2 regions of the Gilliamella sp. Imp1-1 genome follow, and region 2 is predicted to be linked to the other one. Evidence: riboswitches for the same ligand, from Rfam matches in the RefSeq annotation. Region 2 holds a riboswitch; the other holds the start of a gene.
The links. Region 2 has a riboswitch for preQ1 ahead of queD (6-carboxytetrahydropterin synthase QueD). Riboswitches for the same ligand answer to the same signal wherever they lie in the genome.
Positions count from the first base shown of each region.

Region 1: another riboswitch for preQ1. It lies ahead of queF (preQ(1) synthase); the one in region 2 lies ahead of queD (6-carboxytetrahydropterin synthase QueD).

Region 1 is NZ_LZHK01000054.1:3,414-19,005, forward strand. Features, by position in the region: gene A9G38_RS05270 (7-cyano-7-deazaguanine/7-aminomethyl-7-deazaguanine transporter) at 1-665, opposite strand, end outside; gene queC (7-cyano-7-deazaguanine synthase QueC) at 713-1,369, opposite strand; gene queF (preQ(1) synthase) at 1,396-1,869, opposite strand; PreQ1 riboswitch class I at 1,873-1,917, opposite strand; gene A9G38_RS05285 (DUF1090 domain-containing protein) at 2,083-2,532, opposite strand; gene coaA (type I pantothenate kinase) at 2,551-3,486, opposite strand; gene yihI (Der GTPase-activating protein YihI) at 3,655-4,149, shown strand; gene hemN (oxygen-independent coproporphyrinogen III oxidase) at 4,475-5,845, shown strand; gene A9G38_RS05305 (hypothetical protein) at 6,054-6,383, shown strand; gene A9G38_RS05310 (hypothetical protein) at 6,353-6,853, shown strand; gene rsmC (16S rRNA (guanine(1207)-N(2))-methyltransferase RsmC) at 6,964-8,004, opposite strand; gene A9G38_RS05320 (DNA polymerase III subunit psi) at 8,093-8,500, shown strand; gene rimI (ribosomal protein S18-alanine N-acetyltransferase) at 8,469-8,930, shown strand; gene A9G38_RS05330 (thiamine diphosphokinase) at 8,966-9,586, shown strand; gene A9G38_RS05335 (hypothetical protein) at 9,676-10,461, shown strand; gene A9G38_RS05340 (surface-adhesin E family protein) at 10,462-10,974, shown strand; gene cyaY (iron donor protein CyaY) at 11,074-11,385, shown strand; gene uvrD (DNA helicase II) at 11,462-13,642, opposite strand; gene yigB (5-amino-6-(5-phospho-D-ribitylamino)uracil phosphatase YigB) at 13,858-14,571, opposite strand; gene xerC (tyrosine recombinase XerC) at 14,574-15,494, opposite strand; gene A9G38_RS05365 (DUF484 family protein) at 15,504-15,592, opposite strand, start outside.
Region 2 is NZ_LZHK01000124.1:14,607-30,198, forward strand. Features, by position in the region: gene A9G38_RS10100 (hypothetical protein) at 1-347, shown strand, start outside; gene hisM (histidine ABC transporter permease HisM) at 475-1,194, opposite strand; gene A9G38_RS10110 (ABC transporter permease) at 1,201-1,884, opposite strand; gene A9G38_RS10115 (lysine/arginine/ornithine ABC transporter substrate-binding protein) at 1,888-2,676, opposite strand; gene clpB (ATP-dependent chaperone ClpB) at 3,104-5,671, opposite strand; PreQ1 riboswitch class I at 5,957-6,002, shown strand; gene queD (6-carboxytetrahydropterin synthase QueD) at 6,006-6,428, shown strand; gene A9G38_RS10130 (7-carboxy-7-deazaguanine synthase QueE) at 6,431-7,045, shown strand; gene A9G38_RS12655 (DUF1176 domain-containing protein) at 7,153-7,467, shown strand; gene A9G38_RS12660 (DUF1176 domain-containing protein) at 7,495-7,734, shown strand; gene A9G38_RS12965 (DUF1176 domain-containing protein) at 7,776-8,219, shown strand; gene pgeF (peptidoglycan editing factor PgeF) at 8,363-9,133, opposite strand; gene rluD (23S rRNA pseudouridine(1911/1915/1917) synthase RluD) at 9,139-10,113, opposite strand; partial or broken gene bamD (outer membrane protein assembly factor BamD) at 10,206-10,928, shown strand; gene leuS (leucine--tRNA ligase) at 11,270-13,852, shown strand; gene lptE (LPS assembly lipoprotein LptE) at 13,888-14,382, shown strand; gene holA (DNA polymerase III subunit delta) at 14,390-15,394, shown strand; gene nadD (nicotinate-nucleotide adenylyltransferase) at 15,388-15,592, shown strand, end outside.

The DNA.
Region 1 (15,592 bases), on a different contig from region 2:
ATTGCAACTACCTTTTTTAGGATAAAATTGAGAATGACACCATAAAGTGGCAAAAAGAATAATCCGCAAATTAGAATTTTAAAACTATAGTCCATTAACGAAATTTCGATCCAATGATTTGCCATAAATTCATCGTTACTTTGATAAAATGCGATAGCAAAAAAAACAATAGTATCAATACCATTACCAAATATTGCTGATGCTGTTGGGGCAACCCACCATGATTTGTTTTTTCTTAAATAGTTAAAAACAGTAATATCCATTAGTTGTCCAACTAAATAAGCGGCAAAACTAGCCAATGCAATTCGAAATACGAAGCTATTAAATTCCGTCAATGCTGATAATCCAATCCAATGGGTTTCAAAAAATAGTACCGAAATCAGGTATGAAAATAACAATGCAGGAATCATTACAACAAAAATGATTTTTCTGGCTAAACTAGCACCATAAATTCGAATAGTCAGATCGGTAGTTAAAAAGATAAACGGAAAAGTGAATGCCCCCCAAGTTGTTTGAAAACCAAAAATTTCGAATGGGATTTGGACTAAATAATTGCTTGAAGCAATAACCAATATGTGAAAAAAAGCCAACCAGTAAAGCGCTTTTTGCTTTTGTTTACGGGTAAAACTTTTTTCTATCAATTCTGAATGAGCATTTAAGTACATCTTTTTTCCTTTTTAATGGGGGTGAGAGAACCCAATGATGAATGAATTTATTTAGCTTGAGCCATATATTCTTGTAGGCCCTTATTGCGCAATAAACAACTTGGACACTTACCACATCCCCCTTCAACACCGTAATAACAGGTATGGGTATGTTTTTGGACATAATCAAGATAACCTAGTTTATCAGCCATTTCCCACGTTTGCGCTTTTGTCAAATACATCAGTGGCGTGATGAGATTAAACGCATAGTCCATAGCTAAATTCATTGATACATTCATTGATTTAATAAAGACATCACGGCAATCTGGATAACCACTAAAATCGGTTTCACAAACTCCAATAATAATGTCAGAAATTCCTTGTTGCTTAGCATGACAGCCAGCCAAAAGTAAAAAAAGCATATTACGCCCATCAACAAAGGTATTGGGGTAATCACCATCTTGAGCTGCTTTAATTTCTTGAGCGTCATCAATCAACGCATTATTTGTAGTTTGTTTGATAACTGAAGTATCAATAACAGTTTGTTTAATAACAAGATCATCAGCGATCCATTTGGCTTTTTCAAGCTCTATTACGTGGCGTTGACCATAGCGAAAACTGATTGCCTGAACGTTTTCACGTCCATAATCAGCAATGGCTTGCAGTAAGCAGGTGGTTGAGTCTTGCCCACCAGAAAATATAACTAGTGCTTTACGAGTTTGCATTAATGTTCCTATTGAGGTAGATTAAATTAGCGATTATCCACTTTTTCTGGATACATGTCGTGATTGGCTAATCGATTAGCCGCAACTTGTTCCCAATGAGTACCCGATTTGCCATAATTGGCATAAGGATCAATCGAAATGCCGCCACGAGGTGTAAATTTCCCCCAGACTTCGATATATTTAGGATCCATTAATTTAATAAGATCTTTCATAATGATATTAATACAATCTTCGTGGTAATCGCCATGATTCCGAAAGCTGAACAGATAAAGTTTTAACGATTTACTTTCGACCATTTTAATATTGGGTACGTACGAAATATAAATTGTCGCAAAATCAGGTTGCCCCGTGATAGGACAAAGACTAGTAAACTCTGGGCAATTAAATTTAACAAAATAATCGTTATTCGGATGTTTATTATCGAACGTTTCGAGTATTTCAGGACAATAGGTTGTTGGATAGCGAACAGACTGATCGCCTAGTAGTGTAATTTTACTCATTATTTTTCCTTAGTTTTTTAGCGTGGGAGGTTCACGAACCACGTAACAAGGTGCACACCATACTCTTTTTGCTTTAAAAAGTCTAGTATGACAATAGATTTATAAAAAATGTAAAACTAACACCGTCAACAATAACTATTGATGGTGTTAATAATAAAATATCGTTGAAGAGTAAATAAATCAAGAATCGGGAAATACTCTGCCTGTTATCGTTTATTTCGCTCCCAATTCTTTATAAAAATCAGATAATTTAGATTTAGCTTCATTAAGTTCTTTTTCAGCATCAGCTAATTTTGTTTGTTGTTTGACAATTTTCTGTTCATTATCTTTATCTTTCGCTTTCGCTTTTGATTTTGCTTGTTCTAATTCTTTAGTTCTTTCAGCCACTTTATTTGATTTTTCGTTAATCTCTTTTTTATATTTGGCTTCTAAATCATCATTTGAACAATGCTTATTTAAGTTACGTAATGCTTTTTCAAGCCCTTGGATTTGATGAGAATTATTATTTTTTTTAGCATAATCAATCTGTTTTTCAATAGCCTGTTTTTTGCTTTCACACGTAAGTCCCTTTAGTTGTTCATTTGAAGCATAAGCACCAAATGATAATGAGATAGCTAACGTAATGACACTCAATTTACTTACTAACCGAATTACTGATTTCATACGAATTTTTCCTTAATTTTATTTTCTTAATTGAACACAATTGACTTTATGATCTTTACCTTTAGTTAGAATAAGGTTCGCTCGTTCTTTTGTAGGTAAAATATTTTCAACTAAATTTAATTCATTAATTTCTCGCCAAATACGGTTAGCAATATTTGTAGCTTCATGTTCTGGAAGTTTTGAGTAGTGATTAAAATAAGAGTTAGGATCGCTAAATGCACCCTCCCTAAATTTTAAAAACCGATTTACATACCAATCATGTAATAATGACATATCAGCATCAACATAAATTGAAAAATCGACATAATCCGAAACAAAAACTCGGTTATTCGCTTGTGGATAATTCAGTGTACTTTGCAGTACATTCAAACCTTCAAGAATCAAAATGTCAGGACTATCAATAACGATTTCTTCATCTTCGACAATATCATAAACTAAATGAGAATAAACTGGTGCTTTAACTTGTGCCTGTCCTGATTTTATATCAGCAACAAAATTAAGCAATTTTTTTATATCGTAAGACTGAGGAAACCCTTTTTTATTCATTATTCCATGTTCTTCAAGATATCTATTTGGATATAAAAAACCATCAGTTGTTACCAAAGATACTTTGCGATGTTCAGGCCAACGGGTTAATAATGCTTGTAGTACTCTAGCGGTAGTACTTTTACCTACAGCAACACTGCCTGCAATACCAATAATGTAAGGTGTTTTTTGACTTTTACCTAAGAATTTAGATAAAATAGCTTGCCGATTAAAATTATTGCTGATGTAATAATTAAGTAATCTAGATAAAGGTAAATAAATTTCACTCACTTCATCCATGGATAAATCTTCATTAATACCTTGTAACGAAACTAATTCTTCTGCTGTTAAAGTCATTGGTACCGTATTACGTAAGCTAGCCCATTCTTGACGATTGAATTTCAGATAAGGGCTTAAGTGATTTTTCATTTTATTGTTCTCTAATTCGGTCTAACAAATTTATTCGGCTCAGATTATACATAAATTTATTTTTTTACAATCTTAAATTAGCATGACGTCTTCATCATAGCTATATTTTGGACTTACTGATAAAATACGTTTGTAAAATGATTAACCCTAATATTAGACAGAGATTTTATGTTAAAAAATAAATCAAAACAGAAAGCTAAAAAAAGCCGTCAAGAGATTAATGAAGAATCTCGGGAACTGAAGCGTAAACGCAAACACAAAGGTTTACCAAGTGGCTCTCGCTTTAATAAACTAAATAATAATAAAAATTCGACAAAAACAACCAAAGATCCAAGAGTGGGGAGCAAAAAACCTATTTCTTTAATTGTTGAAGATTCTAACAATATAGAAAAACCTGTTAAACAATCTAAAACAATTAAAACGATTTTATCACCTCAACAAGAATTAGAACAATTAGAGAACGATCCAAAATTAGATATGTTACTTGATCTAGTCGAGCAAAAAGCCAAACTCACTAAAGATCAACAAATTTATCTTGATAGCAAATTGAATCGTATCGATGAACTGATGCAAGAGCTTGGTTATACTGATGACGACTTTGATGATTTTGATGAATTAGACGAAAAGAAAGAAGATATTGTTAGTTTATTAAAACGAAACTAATAATAGGAAAATATAATTAGCAATCGTGATAGTATGTGTCTTGATATGAGTAGGAATATCATCCAAAAGTAATATTCCTACTGATAATTTAAACTTAGAATCCATTACTTTTATTCAGTCAATTAATAATTAAAAGTGAGCAATTCATAGTGCCAATATTAATTATGTTAAGTTTATATTTTGGGTTATTGATTTGCACATTGTTATATTTAAATAAAACTAATCGAATCAAAATTAAAACCAAAATCAAGAACCAACAAAAAGAAATAGTAAAAAATCATAAAAATAACAACACTAAAGATAGACATAAGCGGAAGTAAAAAGCATGACTGATACGCAATTATGGGATCAAGCGTTAATTGAAAAATATAATTATTCTGGCCCAAGATATACCTCTTACCCTACTGCACTTGAATTTAACGAAAAATTTAATGAGCAAGAATTTTTATCGGCGGCAACTCGTTATCCCACAAAACCGTTATCGCTTTATGTGCATATTCCGTTTTGTCATAAGCTTTGTTATTTCTGTGGTTGTAATAAGCTTATTACTCGCCAAACACAAAAAGTTACCAAATACCTTGACATTTTAGATATTGAAATTGCCGAACGCGCAAAATTATTTAAACATCGCGCGGTAACACAAATGCACTGGGGAGGAGGTACACCAACTTTTTTAAACGATGCTGAAATTACTCGATTGATTACCTCGTTAAAAAAGCATTTTAATTTTGTTGCTAATGCCGAACTATCCATCGAAATTGATCCGCGTGAAATAACACCACAAACAATTGACCATTTAGCAAGTGTTGGTTTTAATAGGCTAAGTATGGGAATTCAAGATTTTAATCACGAAATCCAAAGCCTAATTAATCGTGAACAAGATGAAACATTAATACGGTCTCTTATTAATCAAGCACGTAAAAATAATTTTCACTCAATTAGTTTAGATTTAATTTATGGCCTACCAAAACAAACCATTGAAAGTTTTGCCGAAACGCTCAATAAAGTGATTGATATTTCTCCCGATCGTTTAAGTGTATTTAATTATGCCCACTTACCAAGCCGTTTTGCTGCCCAACGAAAAATTAAAGATGATGATTTGCCTAATGCCAATCAAAAATTGCAGATCCTACAAACTAGCATTAAAAAGTTAACCAAAGCTGGTTATCACTTTATCGGTATGGATCATTTTGCTAAGCCCTCTGATGAATTAGCTATTGCTCAACAAGAAAATAAATTGCATCGTAATTTTCAGGGGTATACAACTCAAGGCGATGCTGATTTACTTGGACTTGGTGTGTCGGCCATTAGTATGTTAGGTGATAGTTATGCGCAAAATCAAAAAGATCTAAAAATCTATCAAACTCAGGTTGAGCAAAAAGGACATGGATTATGGAAAGGATTCACCTTAAATCGTGACGATAAGATTCGTCGTGATGTGATAAAACAGCTTATCTGCCATTTTCATTTAGATAAAAATGTTATTGAACAACAATACCAAATTCAATTTGATGATTATTTTGCTGAAGATTTAAAATTACTGGCGCCATTGCAAAAAGATGGATTAGTGACAATCAATAACAATATAATCGAAGTCCAACCTAAAGGACATTTATTGATACGCAATATTTGTATGTGCTTTGATATTTATATGCGAAAAATGGCAAGGCAGCAGCAGTTTTCTAGGGTTATTTAATTTGAAGTCGTTTGTCAAATTGCTGTAAACAATATGAGTAATTCCTACAAAGTAAATATTATGTTAATATTTAGTCTAATTTAATAAAAAATAACAAATAAATTATTTGTTTTATTGTGATTAAAGGTTAGCTTTTAAATTCACAATTTTAGCCTTTAGACATGAAATTTTTATTTTTAATAAGAAGTATATTGATAAAATGGCATTGATGAATAAATTAGTAGAAGTATTTCCAACTCGCCCTTTAAAAGTCATGAAGTTAAAGCAAGAAAGCTCATTACATCAAATAAGAAGATTACTTGCAGCAATACTTCTCTTTGCGTTAGCTTTATTTATGGCCATAAGAAATTATCCTGGATTAATTGATGATTATAAAATATCACAGAATCCAGTTGTGGTTGACTATGATGTAGAAGGAACATGTCGTGCAAGACGTATGGTTGATAACTGTTCAGTAAAAATTACCACTGATACAGGACAAGTTATTAAGCGTGATTATACTTTCATTTGGGGAAAAAAGGAAATTATCAAGTTGTAACTGTCGCTTCAACCGATGATCCATCACTAGTAACAATCAATTTAGCTATTGATAATATGCGGACTGTATTTTTGACTACTACTGGTCTTATTCTTTTGTTGTTGTTGGTTACATGGATGAGTTTAGGATGTTTCTTAAGAACACATAAAATGATAAAAGTTATCAAGGAAATTAACGGGCAAAAATTAACACCTGTTATTGTACCAGTTGAACTAGTCTCTTATGGTAAAATAATAACTGCCTTATATCGTGCAAGCAATGCACAAGGAATAAATGCTAAATATGCAGCCAATTTTAATAAAGACTCAAACGGTGGACCAATCATTATAGGTGATAAGATTAGAAATAAATGTAATGTGTTGGCCGTAGTTGGAGAAAGCAACTCTGTTCCTATTCTTCTTGACCAAGAATTTATGCGCTGTGATTTTACCTATAATGAAATGCAGGCATTAAAAGAAGCTCTCTCTTAATCCAGATATGATATCAAGAATAGTGAAATCAGTTTGTTTTTAAATATTTAAATTTTATACCTAGGGCGATAACATCGCCCTATTTTTTTAAACAAAATAAACAGCACTTATTAATGGCTTGCTAGATAAACCTTAAATTTCGTCGTTTGGGCAATCACTTCAACGCTTTTGAATGTTTCATCTAAAATGGTTTGATACGGTAAAAATGAATTTGCCACAATGCACAAATAACCATTTAATTTTAGGTGTTTTTTTGCTTCTTTGATTAACGTATTAACAGCCGTGTAATCAGTTTGTTTACCATCATGAAAAGGTGGATTCGAAACAATAAGATGATATTTATCATTTAGATTTGAAAAAACGTCACTCGCTACTACTGTGGCATTAACATGATTATGGTTTAACGTGGCTTTACTTGATTCAATTGCTGCACAGCTTACATCAGATAACGTTAGTGCTATATCAGGGTTTAATTTACCTAGCACCGTGGACAAAATGCCCGAACCACATCCCACATCTAATACATTACCTTTAATAATATCAGTACGATCCATCAATGCATTTAACAGTAATTCACTACCAGCATCTAACCCTTTTTGGCTAAAAACACCAGGTAAGCTTTTGATTTCAATATTCTGATTTTCAATAGTTAAATGATAACTTAACCACCATTCATCAAGATCAAATGCTAAACGGCTATCTGCATGAAAATGATATAAACCACAACGTCTCGCGCTATCGATTTTTTGAATTGTACCAAAATCACTCAATAAAGCTTCCACGCTTTTTACACCTGTTCTATTTTCACCTATGATAAAAATATCACTGTCTTTTGGCATATTATGTAATAAATAAGAAAGCTGAAATTGTGCTTCGTTTTTAGTTTTTGACCAATAGTAAATCAACGTATTCATTCCAACGTAAAAATCCGCTTCGGGCAATAATGAAAAATAGGTGTAATTGCCTCGTGCACTAGCTTTTAGACGTAAATAAGTATGAAATTGTGTGCAATGAATCTTAACTTGATTTGCCGACATAATAGATGGATAACTATCCTGAATATCACCAGCTATCAACACATTTTTATCGTTAAAAAATGTTTGGTGACGCTCAAGTACTTGACTTGCTGGAGTAAAAGCAGATGTTGCCATATTTCCTCAATGAAAAACCTTTATAAATTGATGCATTGATTATACAATTAACTATCTTTAATCTCTAATAAAAAACAGTAAGTCAATAATGACACAGCAAGATTGGTACCTAAAACAGTGCAATATAACTCAATACGTTTTGAGGAATGCTAATGTTTTCAAAGGTGAAATAGCGTCACAAATAAGTGAAGAAATTAGAATGATTGTAGTTGCAGAACAAAAACCAACACAAAAAATCTATTATGATATTTTAAATGCTATCCATCTAACTGAAGAACAAGTATTGTTTTTAACTCCACAACAATTAATTATTCCTGCTCATGAAATTAAAACAGTAATTTGGTTTATTGATATTACCTTGGATGAGTCATGGGTTAACCCATTAACTATTCAAACAACCAGTTTAAATCAGCTTGCAAAAGCACCACAACAAAAACGCCTACTATGGCAACAATTATGTCAATATGAAAACTATTTCCATCCTCACAGAACATGATTTAAAAAAAGCTTTTGAATTAGAAAAGATTTGCCATGCAATTCCTTGGTCAAAACAAACATTCCTTTCAAACCAAGGTGAGCATTATCTCAATTTTAAAATAACGATTAATAACCAAATAGTTGGGTTTTGTATTTGCCAACATGTAGTAGATGAAGCAAATTTATTTAACATTGCAATACATCCCGATTTTAGAAAGCAAGGACTAGCAAGAGAGCTGCTTAACCATTTAATAGATGCGTTAATTAAGATAAAATCGCCCTGCCCAATCTCAACACTTTGGCTTGAAGTCAGACAATCAAATACGGCAGCAATTAAGCTATATCACACGCTGGGATTTAACCAAATAACGATTAGAAAAAATTATTACCCAACAACTAATGGTAAACAAGAAGACGCTATTATCATGGCATATACGTTAGCTTTATGATTCACCAATAAGATTAGCAAAAGGAAAAAAGTGTAATGTCACAAAATAGAGCTTTACTCTTTATCAATGGCGAGCCACCACAACATGACTTTCACCATTTGGATAATTATGCTTATATTGCTTGCACAGATGGGGCTTACCATAATTATCTGTCGACTTTGTCAATCGAACCAAACTTTATTATTGGCGATTTAGATAGCTATAATCCTAACAAAGCAATTCCACCTAAAACTCAAATTATTCATACACCTGACCAAAATAAAACTGATTTTGAAAAAGCAATTTTGTTTTTAGCAGGTAAAGGGGTGAAAGCATTTGATGTTTATGGTGCTAGTGGTCATGCTAGTGATCACTTTTTGGGGAATATTTCTGTTGCAATAAGATATTATCATCAGTATCAAATTACCTTTTATGATAATTATTGCCATTTCTTTTTTGCCAAACATCATCAAGAAATAACCAATGTAAAAGATCATATTATTTCACTAATGCCATTTTCGAAAGTAACTGGTGTAACCATTACAGGCTTTCAATACCCCTTAATTGATGCCACATTATCGCTAGGAGGAGTTGTGAGTTTAAGAAACAAAGCGATTAGTGATTTGATTAAAATATCCTTTAAAAACGGTGATTTAATGGTCTTTGTTGAGAATTGAAATAATGTCAATTGACATTTATATTTACATTACTTTACAATCTTCCTTTACAAAAGAAGAAATATAATTGTGGTTCAAGGAAATTCGCCATGCTTCTCAAAAAAATTTCTGTGCTAGTTTGCGCATCATTCGTTTCTTGTGTATCTTTTGCCCAAACAAATAATATACAGGATGAAACAGATAAGGTAATTGATACATTTTTGCAATGTGATAATCAGTTTTTTGAACAATTATCTAAACACCAAGAGTCAATAAATCAATACGTTGATTTAGCAACCACTCCCGATAATGTAACTTATATTCCTGTTGAATCTATTCAAAAACCCGACAAAAATAAAGTCATGTTTAAAAAACCACTTAAGTATCATGGTTTAGAAATTGTTGGCTATCAAAATATTTATATTTCAACTACTTTATCTGGTCAGTTTCTTTATTGGGGATTTATCTTTGATAACAAGCAAGATGAAATTAAAAGTGCTTTAAGCAATATTAAATGGTTGCATTATAGCCAAAACACTTACATAGCAAATGCTAAAATTTATGATAAAAAATCAAAATCTAAAACATGGGAAGATGATATTTATGCCATCGATGGTGTTATTCCAAAGTTTGGTACAATTAATAAAGCACTTTATCTAGAATCTTCTGCTAATAATCAAAGTAGTATTTTTTGTTCTATTCAAGGCGATTTAGAAAAAGAAACAATTCTTACGGCTCGCCCAGATCTAAAACCAATCATCGAAAAACAAGAAGCTGAACTGCAAGAGCGAATTAAAGCAAACCAAGAAAAAATGCAAAAAGAAAAAGAAAAACAACAAAATCAATCACAAACTAATCCTACAGAAGCTAACTCAAAAGATGGAGAAAAAATTTAAATGAAAAAGGTCAATTTATTTTTAATTCTCTTTTCTTTTGCAGCATTCAGCCATGCCTCAGAGGAAAAAGCTAATATCGATACAAAAGCAAATGAAAATACTTCTGTTGAAAGTTTAAAAGATCCAAGAGTAGGAGAACAATTCATTCCAACATCAAAAACTAACGACAATAATACTATTGGCTATTCATTTTTAGATAGAAAATCGATCAACCTTCACCCTTTCAACTCCAAAATTCGTGTATTTAGTGAAGTGACTAATTATAGCCCAGCATTGGTACAAAAAAATGATGATGGTACAGAGACACCTTATCATTCCATAAGGATCGAATATTATGCCAATTGCGACAAAATGGAGTTAGCAAAAGGAAAGCTTAGAACAATCGAAAATAATTTTGGTGATGGAAAATTAGTCAACACAATTGAGATAGCAAACCGTTGGATAGCTATCACTCATGATAACGAGCAATATAAGCTACTTACTATTGCCTGTTCCTTACCACTCGCTAATTAGTAAATCAGTACCTACTTTTACTCTTGCCACCTTGCTGTGGCGGAGTATATTCATTTATGTTAATATCGCTCTATTATTTATTTGAATGAATATCTCTTTATGAATATCACACAATTTCATACCATTACCGAACAGTTATTCAACAAAATCGAACTATTCTTGGATAATTATGTAAATGAGCATGACATCGATTTAGATTATGAAACAAACGGCAATGTTATCACCATTAGTTTTCCCAATGGCAGTAAAATCATCATTAATACCCAAGAACCACTCTTTCAGGTATGGTTAGCCACTCAAAAACAAGGTTATCATTTTGATTACATCGATAATAATTGGATTTGTAATCGTACCGACAAGTCGTTTAATCAGATTTTTTCTGAATCTGTAAAAGAACAAGCTGAGCTATAATATATAAAAAATGGGAATTAGTTTAACAATTAATTCCCGTTCAAGAAAGTAGTCACAAATTTTACTTAAAAGAAATCTACAATAAAGTAAGATTTGCTAATTTAACTACTAGCCATTTTATACCTTCATTAACAAAAGCTATTTGTACTCGCTTATGATCACCTTCGCCATCAAGATTAACAATAGTTCCTTCACCAAAACGTTTATGTAACACTTTACGACCTAATTTGTAACCATCACATTGAGGCTTCTTTTTAGGAGGAGACTTTATTTTTTCAGGCGACATTGTTCCTTGATAACTAATTTCATTTAATTTATCAATGGGTAATTCAGATAAAAAGCGTGAAGGTAAATTACGTTCTTCACGACCATATAGACGCCTTATTTGAGCTAATGATAATGTTAGATACTTACGTGCTCGAGTAATGCCAACATAGGCAAGACGACGCTCTTCTTCAAGTTTATCGAAGTCTTGAGAAGATCTTAAGTCTGGGAATATGCCCTCTTCTAGTCCTACAATAAAAACATTATCAAATTCAAGACCTTTGGCAGAATGTAGAGTCATTAGTTGAACTGTATCTTGTTCACTAATTACATCTCGGCTTTCTAATGACGTATATGCTAAAAATGATTCTAACACAGTTAATGCCTTACCCGTTTCTTTATCTTGAATAAGGTTATTTTCATTAAAGCGATAAAACTGCTCAGCGGCCGATACCAATTCTTCAAGATTTTCCAGCTTTGATTGTCCTTTAATACCAGGCTCTTGCTCATACATTTGCAATATGCCAGATAATTTGATAATAATATCAAGTTGTTTATAAAATGGTTTAAGCTCTACTTTATCGAAAATTGATTCTATTAATTCCAAAAAACGACCAATCCCAGAGCTTTGCCGTTCAGTAAAAGCATTGGTTTGGATTAGCATTATACATGCATCCCATAATGAAATATTATACTGCTTTGCAGTCAATCTAATTTTATCTAGCGTGACATTACCAATACCTCGAGTTGGGGTATTGATTGTAGCTTCAAACGCCATGTCATTATTGTGGTCATGTAATAGCCGTAAATAAGCAAGCGCTAATTTGACTTCTTGTCGTTCATAAAAACGAATAGATCCATAAATTTGATAAGGTAAACCCGCTTGCAACAATGTATCTTCAAATATACGTGATTGTGCATTATTACGGTACAATATCGCACAATCTGCGTACTTTCCACCTTCGTCATGGAACTTTTTTATTTGACTGACAACAAATCTTGCCTCATCAATATCATTAAAACCAATATAAAGCGTAATCAGTTCACCGCCGCCTATATCTGTCCATAAATTTTTACCCAATCGGTTCTGATTTTTAGATATTAAATTATTAGCTACATCTAAAATGTTACCAGTTGAACGATAATTTTGTTCCAACCTAATAATTTCAGTTTCAGGGTAATCGTTCATAAATAATTGGAGATTATCCGCATTAGCACCACGCCAACTGTAAATAGATTGATCGTCATCGCCTACAATCATTACATTGGCTGTATTACCTGCCAGTTTTTGTACCAAACGATATTGGATCTTATTAGTGTCTTGAAATTCATCAATTAAGATATTACAAAAACGATGATGACAATAATTTAAAACGTCTTGATTATGGCAAAGCAGTTCATACGTTCTTAAGATTAATTCTGAAAAATCAACGTATCCAACTCTATCGCAAATAGTCTGGTAGTCTCGATAAATCGCCTGCCACATCACTTGTTTAGGATCTTCAGGAACAATATCTTCCGCTCGGAATCCTTTTTCCTTTTGAGTAGAAATAAAAGCAGCACACTGTTTTGGCGACCATTGTTTTTCGTCGATTTTTAGTTCGTGAAAAATTCGCTTGATAAGCCGAATTTGATCTTCAGTATCAATAAGTTGAAAATTAGGCGGTAACTTAGCTTGCTCAGGAAACATACGTAACAAACGATGAGTAAGCCCATGGAATGTACCCACCCACATACCATTAAAATAACCCTCGCCGACTAATGCTTGAATACGTTCTTGCATTTGAATAGCCGCTTTATTGGTAAAAGTAACCGCAAAAATTGAGCCAGGTGAATAACTCTTTTCAATACAAAGCCAAGCAATACGATGAACTAAAACACGCGTTTTGCCACTCCCTGCACCTGCAAGAACAATTGAATATTGACTATCGGTAGTAACTGCTTTTTGTTGCTCTGTGTTTAGGCCATCTAATAATAATTTATTAATTTCCATTACATGCAAACCTATTTTGATAATAGAAACCGTCAAGTAGCATTATTGTTGAAAGAGTTATTAATATTTTCATCATATTCCGAATACGTTTGTCCACTGTGATCTAACAGAATATAAATAAAGACAAAGCTTCTTAGGTAAAAATTTCCATTACTACTAAAGAAACGTATCTTTGCATTTATTTTACTGTTTATTTGTACAGATAAGGAGGTTAATTATAGCAGATTCTCTAATTCTGGCAATTGTGTTATTTCGATGTGAGGTAAACATCTAGTATCATTAAGCTGAAAAATATCCTGATTATAAATATTAATAAAACAAGCTAAAAAGCCGTTATCAATAGCTCCATTAACATCCGTTAATAAATTGTCACCCACATGTAAAATAGAGTGTGATGGAATATTAAGTTTGTGAGATGCTAAATCAAAAATTTCAGGAAAAGGTTTAGAACGGCCATGTTCACCACCACGTAGTGAAAATTGAAAATAATCACCTATGCCAATTTTGTTAATATCAACGTTACCATTAGTAATAACAGCCAAAGGATATTTAGTGGCTAATTTAGTTAATAGTGTATGCGTTGATTCAGGAACGTTCATCTTGTGCCGCCAAACATTAAAACAACTCATTGCTTCATCGATGACATCAGCAAATTTTGATGCTGGTATATTAGTTTTATTTAATAGCGATGTAATGGTTTGAATTCGCCAAACAATAACATCGTGATAAATTTCAGGGTCAGATGCAAGTACAGCACGCTTTTCAGCAAAATATTCGGGTAAAGTAAGTGTGCGTAATTGTTCATAACCTTGAAGAGTTTTGATCATTTCGTCTTCCGCTTTTTCAACGATCATGCTGTTATTGTATAACGTATCATCTAGATCAAAAGTAAACGCTTTAATCTTATTAATAGATCGATAAAAGTGCATCGTTATTTTCCCCTTTTAGCGCGTGGATGGGCTGAATCATAAACTTCAGATAAATGCGAAAAATCTAAATGCGTATAGACTTGGGTCGTTGATAAATCAGCATGCCCTAACAATTCTTGTACTGCACGCAAATCACCACTTGATTCTAGCATATGAGTTGCAAATGAATGACGTAATTTGTGAGGGTGAACATGACTGCTTAACCCTTGTTTGATTCCCCACTGAGCAAACCGTTTTTCAACATTTCGCGGTGAAATACGCTTACCCAATTTGGAAATAAATAAAGCATCATCTTGTGGTGTTAAGAAATTCCGCATTGACAACCAGTGTTTAATCCATTTGATAGATTCTCGACCTAATGGCAATTTTCGCTCTTTATTCCCCTTACCCATTACGCGAATTTCACCATCAACAAGATTCAATTCTTGACAGTTAAGACCGACTAATTCAGAAAGGCGTAACCCTGAACCATACATAACTTCAAGCATAGTTCTATCACGAACAGAAAGCGGATCATTATGATCAATATCAAGCAGTTGATTAATTTCGTCAATATCAATATTTTTGGGTAAGTGTTGACCTAATTTTGGATTTAGCACGCCTCGAGCTGGATTAGCGGTAAGCTGCTCGTTTTTTACCATCCAATCACAAAAACTACGCAAAGCAGAAAGTCTTAATGATAAGCTTCTTGCTTGTAAGCCCGTCTGTTTGCTACGACTGATTAACAATCTAACTGCGGATGAATCCAAATTTTGCCAGTTCGAGATTTCAAGTTCACTTGCCAACGAAATAAGCGCATAAAGTTGACGTCGATAATTAATCTGAGTATTTAAGCTTAGTTGCTTTTCTGACTTTAGATAATTTAAAAATTGATCAACAGGCAGCTTTAATGCCGTATTATCATTTTTATTAGGCTGCATCATACTATGTCCTTATTTTGTTCGCATAATCCATCTGCTAATTAAAATTGGTAAAATTTCACTCATTTTTTCAAGTAATAATGTACCTTGTCCTGCTTGAT
Region 2 (15,592 bases):
TAGGGTTTATAGCAGTTTTATTACTCGTTTTTGGGTACTGCCGTTTTAGAGGGATCGGTTTTTGGCTTTTTACTTGGAAACATCTAAAATGGGTTGCTTTAGCTGTATTAATTACTTGGTTAGGTATTGCATTACTTTGTCGCGTTGATTTATATAATGCAACTCACTGTTATTTTAGAGGGGAAAGTATGCGAGCTAACACAAAATATTCTATCTTTTTAGGCGAGTGCCAAGTAGAAACGCCTAGCGGCAGTTATGTTCCTATTGAACGAGCTAGAGCATTACCTGGCTCAAGTCACCATGATGATGATACCGACTCTACAAGCGATTTTTATCCTATAAATTAACATGTTGTCAAATCGACAAACAACCAAAATCCGGCAAATGTCATTACAATTGTCGGATTTTTTATTTTGAAAGATCAATAAAATCATAAATAAATTGCAAAATAATCTGTTTGTTTGAATCAAATTATTAATTGTTTTGCTTACTAGCCTGCTGAAAAGCCAAATAACGTTGCTCCAACTTTCTAAAACTAAAAATCAACATAAAGCTCACACAAAGATAAATCACAGCTGCAATACCAAAAGCATGAAAAGGTTGATAAGTTTCAGCATAAATATCGCGTGCAATCTTCATCACATCTGGCACAGTAACAGTAAAAGCCAGTGCAGTTGAATGCAACATAAAAATGACCTCGTTACTATAAGCTGGCAATGCAATACGAAATGCTCTTGGAAAAATGATATAACGATAAAGTTGAAAACGATTAAAACCAAGTGCTGTCGCAGCTTGAATTTCGCCATTTGGCACATTCCGCATAGCTCCAGCAAAAACTTCAGTAGTATATGCGCAAGTGTTTAGGGTAAAGGTTAACACCGTACAATTTAAACCACTTTGAAAAAAATCTCCTAACCAAGCATTATTTTTAACCACACTTAAGGTATATATACCAGTGTAAATAATCAATAACTGCACATATAAAGGCGTACCTCGAAAAATATATGTAAATAGCCAAATAGGTAATTTAATCAGTTTATTTTGCGCGTTTCGCCCTACCGCTAACACTAGCGACAAAATCCCCCCCATTAGAACCGATAAAATCAAAATCCACAGCGTCATCGCAAGACCAGTGATATTATAACCATCGGTCCATAGTAGTGATTGCCAATATTGTTGAATAATTTCTAACATGAGTTCTTATAATTTAGTTTTGGTAATGCCAATAGAATAATACCGCTCAAGCCACCATAAAATGATATTAGATATTGATGTAAAAAACAGATAAAACGCCGCAGCAATCAAAGCAAATAACAAAGGTTGGTACAGAGCTTCGCCTGCATTTTTAGTAGCTTTGACTAAATCCGATAACCCCAATAACGACACTAATGCTGTAGCTTTTAACACCACTAACCAATTATTAGCAATACCTGGCAGGGCAAAGCGCATCATTAAAGGAAACATTACATACCGAAACACTTGCACTTTACTTAAACCAAGCGCTGTTGCTGCCGCTAAGGTGTTTCTAGAAACCGCAAGATAAGCTCCTCTAAAAGTTTCGGTAAAATATGCCCCATAAATAAAGCCTAACGTAATAATACCAGCGATTAAAGGATCAACTTCAATAAAAGGAGCGTTAAAATAATCAGTTATATTATTAACCAAAAACTGCAAGCCAAAAAAGATTAGCATCATCAACACTAAATCGGGTACACCTCGAATTAACGATGTATAAGCCTGACAAAGCACATTACATACTTTTGAATGACTCAGTTTACCTAATGCACAAACAATACCAAGTATCATGGCCAGTAGTAGCGATGTCAATGCTAAAATAATAGTCAACCATGCACCTTGACAAATTAAAGAAATATACCCCTGCATGGTTTATTTTTTATTACCGTACACATTAAAATCAAAATACTTATTGTTGATTTTTTGGTAGGTGCCATCAGCTAAGAGGTCTTTTAAAGCTAGGTTAAAGGCTTCGCGCAACTCATTATCATTTTTACGAAAACCAATTCCTACTCCAACATCAAAGTAGTTCGCATCGGTTAGAGCATCACCAGAAAAAATAAAACCTTTACCTTGTGGCTGTTTTAAAAAGGCATAACTGCCTGTGACTTCATCTTGCAATGCCGCATCTAAACGACCTGCCACTAGATCAGAAAATACTTGTAACTGATTTTGATAAGGCACTATAACTACACCGTTCGGACGCCACATTTCGTTGGCAAAATGTTCTTGCGATGTACCTTGCTCAACACCAACACGCTTACCTTTCAATGACTCAGCATTAGGCATTAAATTAGTACCCTCTTTAACAATCAAACGTGAATAAGTCATAAAGATTTCGTCAGAAAAAGCGATCTGTTTTTTACGTTTTTCAGTCATCATTAGCGAAGACGAGATAATATCAATCTTTCTTGATAATAACGACGGAATCAACGCATCGAAGTCGGTCGATTGAAAAGTACATTTAATATTGATCTTTTCACACAATGCTTTCGTGATTTCAATGTTGAATCCAGTAACTTCACCATTAGCATCAATAAAATCAAAAGGCGCATAGGACGTATCCGAACCAACTTTAATCGATTCAGGTAAGGCAGCATAACTTGCCATTGGCAAGCTTAAACAACCGAAAATAACTAATTTTTTTAATAAATTTTTCATGTTTAATCTTTCCTTTTTTATTTATGGCAATAATATAACGTGTTCTAAGGTAATTTTATAATAAAAAAAAGTTATTATTGTGGTATGTAAAATTAGAATTACTTAATGGCAAAAACGCTAGACAAAATAGTTAAAGTTGTTACTTTTAACAACTAATAAAAGCTAGTTTGATTGAGCTTTGGTTGCAAAATTTTGAAAACGGTTTTAAAAAAATTTTGTCAAAAAGTTTCAGATAACTATATGTTAAAGTATAAAATGAGTTGTTTAGTTGGGTTCAGGTTTGTGTTGTTGTTATTTTATTCATCAGACATCCATTTTGCGAAAATAATGTTTGTCTGATTAAATTCTAAGTACTATAGGTAAACTAAATTGTATCAAGCATAAAAAACCGACCATAAAGGTCGGTTTGTCTTTTGAAGTTTTATTACTATTGAGCTTCAATGTTGCCGCCAACTAAATCTAGATGAATAGTTTTACCTGGGACTAATTTACCTGACAGTATTTGTTGTGCCAATGGGTTTTCGATCTCTTGTTGGATCGATCGTTTTAACGGTCTTGCGCCATAAATTGGGTCAAAGCCAACCTTAGCTAACTGTTCAAGTGCCGCATCCGAAATATCCAATTGGTAACCACGTTCTTCTAAACGTTTTTCAACGTGTGCTAACTGAATTTTTGCAATCGCTTTAATGCTTTCTTGACCTAATGGGTGGAATACCACTGTTTCGTCAATACGATTGATAAATTCTGGTCTAAAGTGTTTGGTTACAACCGTCATCACTAGAGATTTTATTTCGTCATAACTTAGTTCAACTTGACCTTGAATTAGGTCAGAACCTAAGTTTGATGTCATAATTATGACAGTGTTACGAAAATCAACTGTGCGACCTTGACCATCTGTTAAGCGCCCATCATCCAATACTTGCAGTAAGATATTAAAGACATCTGGGTGTGCTTTTTCGACTTCATCAAGTAAAATTACTGAGTATGGTCGTCGTCTAACTGCTTCGGTTAAATACCCCCCTTCTTCATACCCAACATAACCTGGAGGTGCACCAATTAAGCGAGCAACGGAGTGTTTTTCCATAAACTCTGACATATCTATACGCACCATAGCATCTTCGCTATCAAACATAAAGTTAGCCAATGATTTGCAAAGCTCGGTTTTACCGACACCAGTTGGTCCTAAGAATAGGAATGATCCAATCGGTTTATTTGGATCTGAAAGCCCTGCTCGGCTACGTCGAATCGCATTTGCAACCGCTAATACTGCTTCATTTTGACCTATTACACGTTTATGTAAGGCATCTTCCATGTGCAATAGTTTATCTTTTTCGCTCTCAAGCATTCTAGAAACTGGAATACCTGTCGCTTTAGATAATACTTCTGCAATTTCGTTATCGGTCACTTTGTTACGCAATAACTTCATGGTTTTGCCTTCTAACTGCGTTGCTGAAGCAAGTTTCTTTTCGAGCTCTGGAATTTTGCCATATTGTAATTCTGACATTTTGTTCAAGTCGCCAGCTCGACGAGCTTGCTCTATTTCAGTACGTGCCTTTTCTAGTTCTGCTTTGATGTTTTGAGTCCCCGAAACAGCTGCCTTTTCTGACTTCCACTCTTCTTCAAGTGAAGCATATTCCTTTTCTTTTTCAGAAAGTTCATCATTTAACATTTGTAGTCGCTTTTTACTCGCATCATCAGATTCTTTTTTAAGCGCTTGTTGTTCAAGTTTAAGTTGAATTATGCGCCTTTCAAGTCGATCTAAAGATTCTGGTTTTGAATCCATTTGCATACGAATACTTGATGCGGCCTCGTCAATTAAATCAATCGCTTTGTCAGGTAACATGCGATCAGAAATATAACGATGCGATAATGTAGCCGCAGCTACGATTGCCGGATCGGTTATTTGCACATGGTGATGCAGTTCATAACGTTCTTTTAAACCACGCAAAATAGCGATAGTATCTTCAACTGTTGGTTCGGCAACATATACTTTTTGGAAACGACGCTCTAACGCAGGATCTTTTTCAATATATTGACGGTATTCATCAAGCGTTGTTGCTCCCACGCAGTGTAATTCACCACGAGCTAATGCGGGTTTTAACATATTACCAGCATCCATTGCTCCATCGCTTTTTCCTGCGCCAACCATGGTATGGATTTCGTCAATAAATAATATAATGCGACCTTCTTCTTTTGCTAAGTCTTTAAGCACGGCTTTTAGGCGTTCTTCAAATTCCCCTCGATATTTGGCACCAGCAATTAATGCCCCCATGTCTAATGATAAAACGCGTTTATGTCGTAATCCTTCAGGGACTTCACGGTTAACAATACGTTGTGCTAATCCTTCTACAATAGCAGTTTTCCCTACACCTGGTTCCCCAATTAATACTGGATTATTTTTAGTACGACGTTGTAATACCTGAATAGTTCGACGGATTTCTTCATCACGACCAATAACAGGATCAAGCTTACCTTGTTCTGCTCGTTGAGTTAAATCAATGGTGTATTTTTTAAGTGCACCGCGTTGATCTTCTGCATTAGGATCGTTCACGTTATCGCTACCTCTTACTTGATTAACTGCTTGGCTAAATTTATCTTTATTAACACCTGATCTTTTAAGAAGATCGCCTAAACTGCCCTTATCTTCTAAAGCGGCTAATATAAAGAGTTCTGATGAAATATAGCTATCACCGTTCTTTTGGGATAATTTATCGCAAAGATTTAATACTCGAACAAAATCTTGCGATGGAATAACATCTCCACCCACACCTTGAACTTGGGGTAATCGGTCAATAGCTTGAGCTAATTCTTGTTGTAAATTAACAATATTTGCACCTGCTGCAATCAATAAAGGCATTACACTACTCCCTTCTTGATTAAGCATGGCTGATAGGACATGCACAGGCTCTATATATTGATTGTCTTTACCTAATGCCATTGACTGCGCATCAGCTAAAGCTTGTTGAAACTTATTTGTTAGTTTATCTAACCTCATAGTGTTTATCTCCTGAGCAATAAATTTGGATTAAACGCTTAACACATTTAATCCATTTGCATGTGATCTAAATGAGTGTTGCAACCTAAATTTCAAGAGCAAAGTTAAAATATTTTTTACAAAATTTATACAACAAGATTATCAAGTATGTAAGAATTAATTGACATAAAAATAAAGCTGTTTGCAATTCAAGCAATTACATCTAAATTTCGTTTTAAGATATACTGGTAAGATGACAAATTCACTTTTATCCCTTATATTGTTACCTTTATTTTGTTAGGTTCGCTAACCGTGGTTCGTAACCCATCCCACGAAAAAAAACTAGGAATATAAAATGTTCAAAATAGCCAAAGAGTTTCAATTTGATGCTTGTCACATGTTAGATGGGCACAATAAAAAGTGTCATAATCTGCACGGACACACTTATCGCCTATTAGTTGAAATTAGCGGAGAGCTTATTGATAACGGCTCAAGCCAAGATATGGTGATGGATTATGCCGATTTAAAGCTAATAGTTAAACAACATATTGTCGATCCGTTAGATCACGCCTATCTTTACTATCAACATAACCCTAATGAGTGCCGTATCGCGTCGTTACTACAAGAAATGGATCGTAAAATTTTTGCCTTTCCATGTAGAACCACCGCAGAAGGAATGAGCAAATTTATTTTTGATTGCTTATCGCAATATTTGCCTGTTTCGATGATCAAAGTATGGGAAACGCCAACTTCGTATTGTGAATATCATCGGAGTTAATGATGATTGAATTTCGTATTGTTGAAATCTTCGAATCCTTACAAGGCGAAGGTTATAATACTGGCATGCCTGCCGTTTTTATTCGTTTTGCAGGATGCAATTTAAATTGCGCCTGGTGTGACACTAATTTTCGCAAATTTACTCGATTCACGTTAGATGCTTTAATGACTAAAGTGGGCGAATATAAAAGCAAAAATATTATTATTACAGGTGGCGAACCGACAATGGTTAAAGCGTTACCTGAATTGCTTTTGCCACTTAAAAAAGCGGGTTATTTTATCGCCATTGAAAGCAACGGTCTTGGTAAAGTCGATCCGCTTATTGATTATATTGCGCTAAGCCCTAAATTTTGTTATCAGTCACGCTATCAAAAAATAGCACAACCAATAGCAAATGAAGTACGCATAGTAGCCGAAAATCACTGCAATTTTATTCCTTTTTGTCAATATATTGAAACTCATATCCAAGCCAAACACTATTATCTATCACCTTGTGAAAAAGATGGTGCATTTAATATGTTTGAAACGATAGATTTGTTAGGTAAAATCAACCAAAATCGACTGAATAATAAATGGCTTTTGAGTGTGCAAAGCCATAAGTTTGCCAATATAGAATGATAATTAGGACTAAAGAGAACTAATTAAATATTCATAAAATTAAAAAGTTTCATTAATTTTAATTAAATAATTATTTAATCTATAATAACCTCATATAAACTACTTATATGGAATTAACTGTCATGCGTTTTTGCTATTGTTTTTTGCTAACTTTGTTTACAACTCCAGTTATAGCTTGGGATATAGTTTGTGATAATACTTTAACTTGTCGTGTTATAGAATATAGTGATATATCTGATAAAGAAGTGATAAAATCGTCAATACTATTCAAGCGAAAAGCGGGAGCTAATCAGCCAGTTGAAATTTATGTTAGAACAAAAAATAACAAAGAAGAAAATGAAGAAGATATTGAAATTAAAAACACTCAACAATTGGATAATTCATTGGCTGCATTTATTAATCAAGAGTATTTAGGCGAATAAAAAGAGATACAAAATAATATTTATCAGTTGTCACAAAACCAAGCTACAAAAATTATTCAAGCGTTTACAAAAAATGAGAAAGTTATATTCCGTAACAATAGAAGTCAATCATCCTATACCAATGGCGGATTTTATGATGTCATGTTGACAATGGACAAAAAACAAGGATGGGTTGGTACAACTGGCGCAGTTATAGCACATGGTAATAAAAATGAATCAAACGTTTATGCACCAATACCTGTACCAACTATAAAAAAAGTAAAGTAATTGATCCAGAACAAAGTCAAGAACTTAATACCAATGAAGTAATTAAAATATTCCCTCAATTCAAAAAATGCTATATACATGAAGCTAAATGTGATGCTTATGATTTAGAAGATCCTTATTATGATGAAACACAAGGATATGATAAAAGATTTCGATTAATTAAATTAGATAATAACCACGATTTACTTGAAACTTGGTGTTGGTTTAGCGCTTATAACTCAGGTAACGCCTATTGGATAATTTCTAACACTGCTAAACCAAGTAATAAAAATATAAAATTTATAAATAATGAGGGTAATACATACAAAAATGGAACAATATCCAGTATAGCTAAGCTAAGAGGTGAGGGAGATTGTTTAGAAAAATCTAGTTGGACTTGGAATGGACATAAATTTATGCTTTCCTCTAATATAAGTACAGGTGAATGCTTAGGTTTTGACGGTGGGGCTTGGCAATTACCTTCTTTTGTTAGCGAAATAAAGTAATAATTGAACAATAGAAAACCTTCAGATCTTATGGCGGTTTAAATGTTATAATTTTGTATATTAACATTTACCGCAGATCTTTATACTATGAATATTTTACAAAACAGCTAAAAATTGAAAGTTTTTAGCTTAAAAAAACTATTTTATTCAAACCAGATCATTGATGCCATTCTACCAGTTCTATTTTCACGTCGATAAGAGAAGAATTCATCTTGTTCAGTATAAGTACAATAATCACCACCAAAAATTTGCGTTACTCCTACTGCTTGTAAACGTTGTTTGGCAATTAGATATAGGTCTGCTAGGTATTTTTGTTCAGTTGGGTTGATCAATTTAAACGCTTCTTGTGCTTTTGGATCGACTTTTTCAAATTGTTGTTTGACTTCAATACCTACCTCAAATTTTTTGACACTAATGGCTGGTCCCATCCAAGCAATGATGTTTGATGGTGAGCTTGAAAATTTTTTGATTGTTTCTTCTAATATACCATTACATAATCCTCGCCAACCGGCATGGGCAGCTGCAACTTCGTCACCTTTTGTTGTACAAAAAAGTACAGGCATGCAATCTGCGGTTAACACCACACTAACTTGCTTAGGTTGATTGGTATATGATCCATCAGCTTCAAAAGTTTGATAAGAATCGATGTTACCTGTTGGAGGCTGTAAAGCAATTTGTGATATATCAAGCACTGTTGTGCTGTGAGTTTGCGTTAACCAATACGGTTCGCTTGGTATTTGTTCGGCTTGAATAATTCTTCGGCGGTTTTCAGCAATATGTTCTGAATTATCACCAGTTCGATTTCCCATATTTAAACTTGCAAATGGCGCTAAACTAACGCCACCAGTCCGTGTTGAAGTAAAGGCATGAATTTTTTTTGGGGCTGTCCAATATGGGTAAATCGATTTAATCATATTTATCACCAATCTAGTTCATCTTTATGCTGTTCGGTATCTTCTTGTAAAGCTTGTATTAAATTTTGCATATCTTCAGGAATAGGAGCATGCCATTCCATTTGTTCACCTGTTATAGGATGATATAATCGCAACATGGTAGCGTGTAATGCTTGGCGATTAAAATCGCGTAAAGTTTGAATAAAAGATTCACTAGCCCCCTTAGGCGGCCTTGGTCTTCCACCGTAGAGTGGGTCACCAATTAGTGGGTGAGCAATATGTGCCATGTGCACTCGGATTTGGTGAGTTCGCCCTGTTTCTAAACGCAATCGCAAACGTGTATGTAGGCGATATTTTTCCATCACTCTATAATGGGTAACCGCTGGTTTACCCGTTGGGAATACAGCCATATGTGTACGTTTGGTTGGATGACGGGTGATAGGCTGATCAACGGTTCCTCCTGCGGTAATAATCCCCATGACCACAGCTTCATATTCGCGTGTAATTTCGCGTAGTTGAAGTGATTCGACCAAATGTGTTTGTGCCATAATAGTTTTAGCTACAACCATTAGCCCTGTTGTATCTTTATCTAGACGATGCACAATACCTGCGCGGGGTACGCGTGCTATCTCAGGATAATAATGCAATAAGGCATTTAATACCGTACCATCAGGATTACCTGCTCCAGGATGCACAACTAAATCACGAGGTTTATTAATCACCAAAATGTCATCATCCTCGTAAACAATATCAAGCTTTATATCTTCTGGTTGATGATAAGTTTCTTGTTCAATTTCAGCATTAATAGTTATTATTTCGCCACCGAGCACTTTTTCTTTTGGTTTATTAACGATAACATCGTTGACAGTGACTTTATTATTAATAATCCAATCTTTTATTCTTGAGCGTGAATAATCAGTAAAAAGCTCGGATAATGCTTGATCTAAACGCATTCCTAGTTGACTTTGTTCGATTTTAGTTGATAATTTTAACTCATGCATGTGTAATTTATCTATTTTAAGCTGTTATGTTTTAGAGTATTATATACTAATCATCGCCTTTAATGTTTAATTATATTTGGATCAAAAACTGAATGAAATTGCGTTTACACTCTTTGCTAGCTATCGCTTTAAGTGGCATGCTAATTGGCTGTACTTCTTCCAAGCCCGATGTTGAAAATGTACCCGAGATTGAACTACATAACAAAGCGAAGTCTGAGCTTGAAAATGGTAATATTAAATCCAGTATTACTATATTAGAGTCCTTGGACAAAAATTATCCTTTTGGTCCTTATTCTCAACAAGTTCAACTTGATTTGATTTACGCTTACTATAAATCAGCTGACTTACCGTTAGCAATTGCGTCAATTGACCGTTTTTTGAAATTGAATCCAACGCATCCAAATATTGATTGGGTTATTTATATGCGTGGCATTTCAAATATGGCACAAGACGACAATATGATCCAAGGTTGGTTTAATGTTGATCGTTCAGATCGCGATCCCGATTATGCTTCAGCTGCATTTAAGGACTTTTCTTATCTACTATCTAGTTTTCCAAACAGTCAATATGCAGCCGATGCGCAAAAACGCCTTGTATTTTTGAAAAATAGATTGGCTCGCTATCAGTTAAAAGTCGCACAATTCTATACAAAACGCGGTGCTTATGTAGCTGTGATTAATCGCGTGACTGAAATGTTAATTATGTTCCCAGATACCGATTCAACTAAAGAAGCATTGCTTTTAATGCGTAATGCTTATAATGAATTAGGCTTAGCTGATGAAACCCAAAAACTTGATCAACTGATTCAAGCAAATCTTAAAAACATTCCTAAAGAAGAACAACGATCATTTTTATCACGTTTTACTAGCGTTTTTAATGGCGGTTAGACTGTTTTATAATTAAGATACCTATCTTTAATTGCTATTTAATCACACTTAAATAGCAATTAATTTAACTTGTTGTACTCCTTTCACCTTAACCTATTAAAGCTTTGTTATTTATTAAATATCAGTAATAAGATATGCTCAATAACTTAGAATTTATCATAACAAGAAATCAATATCTTACTTCATATATCGTTTGTAAAACGAATCAATAACCAATACAATTAGCAGCATATTTTTATTAGTAATAATAGATAGGACATTAACTCGTCATGCAAGAACAATATCGCCCAGATGAAATAGAAGCCATAGTACAAAAACATTGGCAAGAAAATAAAACCTTTCACGCTACTGAAGACTCGTCAAAAGAAAAATATTACTGCTTATCGATGCTACCTTACCCTTCTGGGCGTTTGCATCTTGGTCATGTTCGTAACTACACCATTGGTGATACCATTTCACGTTACCAACGTTTAAATGGTAAAAATGTACTACAGCCAATCGGTTGGGATGCGTTTGGTTTGCCTGCTGAAGGTGCTGCAATTAAAAACAATACTGCACCTGCAAAATGGACCTATGAAAATATTGCTTATATGAAAAAGCAATTACAACTTTTAGGATTTGGTTATGATTGGGATCGTGAAATTACTACTTGTCGTCCTGAATATTATAAATGGGAACAATGGTTTTTTACTAAGTTATACGAAAAAGGCTTAGTTTATAAAAAAACATCGGCAGTTAACTGGTGCCCAAATGATCAGACCGTACTTGCTAATGAGCAAGTGGTTGAAGGTTGTTGTTGGCGTTGTAGTACCCCTGTTGAGCGCAAAGAAATTCCACAATGGTTTATTAAAATTACCGAATATGCCGAAGAACTACTTAATGATTTGGATACGCTTGAAAGCTGGCCAGAGCAAGTTAAAACCATGCAACGTAACTGGATTGGTCGTTCTGAAGGGGTTGAGTTTGATTTTGCTGTTGAAAATTATTCTGATAAATTACGCGTTTATACAACTCGTCCTGATACATTAATGGGCGTTAGCTTTGTCTCTATCGCCGCAGAGCACCCTCTTGCACAATTAGCAGCTCAAAACGATCCTAAAATTGCTGAATTTATTGCTGAATGCAAAAATACCAAAACAGCCGAAGCTGATATGGCAACCATGGAAAAGAAAGGTATTGCCACAGGCTTTTATGCTATTCATCCTTTAACAGGTAAAAAAGTCCCTGTTTGGATTGCTAATTTTGTGTTAATTGAATATGGTACAGGTGCAGTAATGGCTGTACCAAGTCACGATGAACGCGATTATGAATTTGCTTCTAAATATCACTTACCAATCAATCCTGTTATTTTAACTCAAGACGGTAACGCACCAGATCTTTCTGAAAAAGCATATACTGAGCATGGCAAGTTATTTAATTCAGGCGAATTTGATGGTCTTGATTTTGATCAAGCATTTAATGCTGTTGCTGATAAGTTAATTGCATTAGGTATTGGTAAACGTAAAGTTAATTACCGTTTACGTGATTGGGGTGTTTCGCGTCAACGTTATTGGGGTGCACCAATCCCAATGGTGACGCTTGAAGATGGTACAACCATACCAACACCAGAAGACCAATTACCCGTTATTTTACCTGAAAATGTTGAAATGAATGGTATTACCAGTCCAATTAAGGCAGATTCTAACTGGGCTAAAACAACCGTTAACGGTCAACCTGCACTACGTGAAACCGATACGTTTGATACCTTTATGGAATCTTCTTGGTATTATGCTCGTTACACTTGTCCAAACTACGACAAAGGTATGTTAGACGAAAAGGCGGCAAATTACTGGTTACCTGTTGATCAGTATGTTGGTGGTATTGAACATGCCATTATGCATTTACTTTATTTTAGATTTTTCCATAAATTAATGCGTGATTTTGGTTTGGTATCGTCAGATGAGCCAGCAAAACGCCTACTTTGCCAAGGTATGGTATTAGCTGATGCATTTTATTATACTAGCCCAACAAATGAACGTATTTGGGTTTCGCCAACTGAAGTCACTATTGAACGTGATGATAAGGGCCGCATTGCTAAAGCTGTCGATAGTCATGGCAATGAGCTAGTTCATGCTGGTATGACAAAAATGTCAAAATCAAAAAATAATGGCATCGATCCACAAGAGATGGTTGAAAAATATGGTGCTGATACCGTTCGATTGTTTATGATGTTTGCTTCGCCTGCTGATATGACTCTAGAATGGCAAGAATCTGGCGTTGAGGGTGCAAACCGATTTATTAAACGTGTATGGCGTTTAGTTTATGAACATACCCAAAAAGGTGTAGCAGCAAAACTAGACGTTACAGCTCTAGATAGTGAACAAAAATCATTGCGTCGTGAATTACATAAAACCATAGCGAAAGTGAGTGATGATATTGGCCGCCGCCAAACATTTAATACGGCTATTGCCGCTGTGATGGAATTTATGAATCGCTTACAAAAAGCACCACAAGAAACTGGGCAAGATCGCGCTCTAATGAATGAAGCTTTAAATGCGATTGTTCGACTACTTTACCCTATGATGCCTCACGCTTGTTTTGTTATGTGGCAAGCTTTAGGTAACAACGAATCGATTGATAATACAACTTGGCCTGTTGCAGATCAATCGGCAATGGTTGAGGACGAAAAACTCATTGTTGTACAAATCAATGGCAAAGTCCGCGGTAAATTTATTGTACCTGCCGATGCCGATCAAGATTTTGTTGTATCACAAGCAAAACAAGAGCCTAACATCCAAAAATATTTGAATGATGTTGCTATCCGTAAAGTGATTTATGTACCGGGTAAATTATTAAATCTTGTTGTTGGTTAATATTGTTTGATAACTAAATTTAGGCGGTTATTGATATGAAAAAATATTTAGCATTAATTATGTTATTAACAATATCCTTAACAGGATGTGGATTTCACTTGCAACATGAGACAGAAGTACCAGAAAGTTTTAAAACGATGTCTTACATAAGTTATGACCCTTATGGCCGGTTGTCTCGCAATATTAAAGAGTTATTACACGATAATGATGTGACAATAACGAATAATAATGCTTCAGGTCAGGTACCATTGTTAAAAATGGTAAGTGAAAACCTAAGTCGCAATACCATCTCGATTTATCAAGATGGTAAAGCTGCGGAATATCAATTAGTGCTAACGATTGAAGCACAAGTTGTTATTACTGGTCAACAGACTTATCCAATAAGCGTACGCGTGTTTAGAACGTTTTTTGATAATCCTGCTGAAGCTTTGGCTAAGACGGTTGAACAAGACTTGATTGAAAACGAAATGTTTAAACAAGCGGCTAAACAAGTCATCCGTAAATTAAAATCGATTCATGCAGTAAATTAACATTGACATGATTAAAATTAGCGCCGATCAAATTAACCATAAAGTGGGGGCACCCTATTATTTAATTTTAGGTAGTGATCCCTATTTACAGCATTATGTGCAAACTGAGTTACGCAAGGCCTTTTTACAAGAAGGATTTGACGAGCAACTTACTTTTGTAATTGATAATCAAACTGATTGGACAGCAATTTATGATAGCTGTCAGGCTATGAATCTATTTTCTGCAAATACTCTGATTTTTCTTGATTTTGGTGAGGGTTCATTAAACGCAGCTATCACTACCAAACTCAATACACTAAGTGAGGTTTTAACCCCTGGTATTGCGCTGGTTATTACACTTAACAAAATTACGAAATCGCAAGAAAACGCTACTTGGTATAAAGCTTTATCTGATAAATTGGTGGTTGTCAATTGCACTACACCCGATACTTTACAGTTACCACAATGGATTAAAAATCATTTGCAACAACAACAAATGACCATTGAACCAAAGGCAATTGAACTGCTTTGCTATTATTATGAAGGCAATTTACTAGCATTAACACAAATTATTGCACAACTTAAGTTGTTGTATCCTAATCAGAGCATTTCTTATGATGAAGTCGAAAATAATATAAATGATTCGGCAATATTTACACCATATCATTGGATTGATGCGATGATTGCCAATAAAACAAAGCGAGCCATTCATATTTTACAACAATTAAAAATAAATGAATTTGAGCCGTTAATTTTATTGCGGATTGTTCAACGTGAATTGATATTGATGATCAATTTAAAAAAAGGATTGCAACAAAAATCATTAAAACAAGTTTTCGATGAATATAAGGTTTGGCAAAATAAAAGAACGATATATACCAGTTATCTCAACCGTTGCGATATTAATGACCTATTTAATTTGTTAGCCAAATTGACAGAGATCGAAATCAGTTTAAAGCATGATAACCAAGCACGAATATGGGACGCAATATTTAATTTATCGATGCAATTTATGGGATTAGATAAATGTTAACTGCATTATTAGGAGGAACTTTTGATCCGATCCATTATGGACACCTTCGCCCTGCTATTTCGTTAGCAAATGAAGTCGGATTAAAGCAAATTAGTTTATTGCCTAATCATATCCCTCCTCATAAACCACAACCCGAAGCGAGTACTGAACAACGCTTGGCAATGTTAAAATTGGCTATCGAAGGTTTACCATTATTTG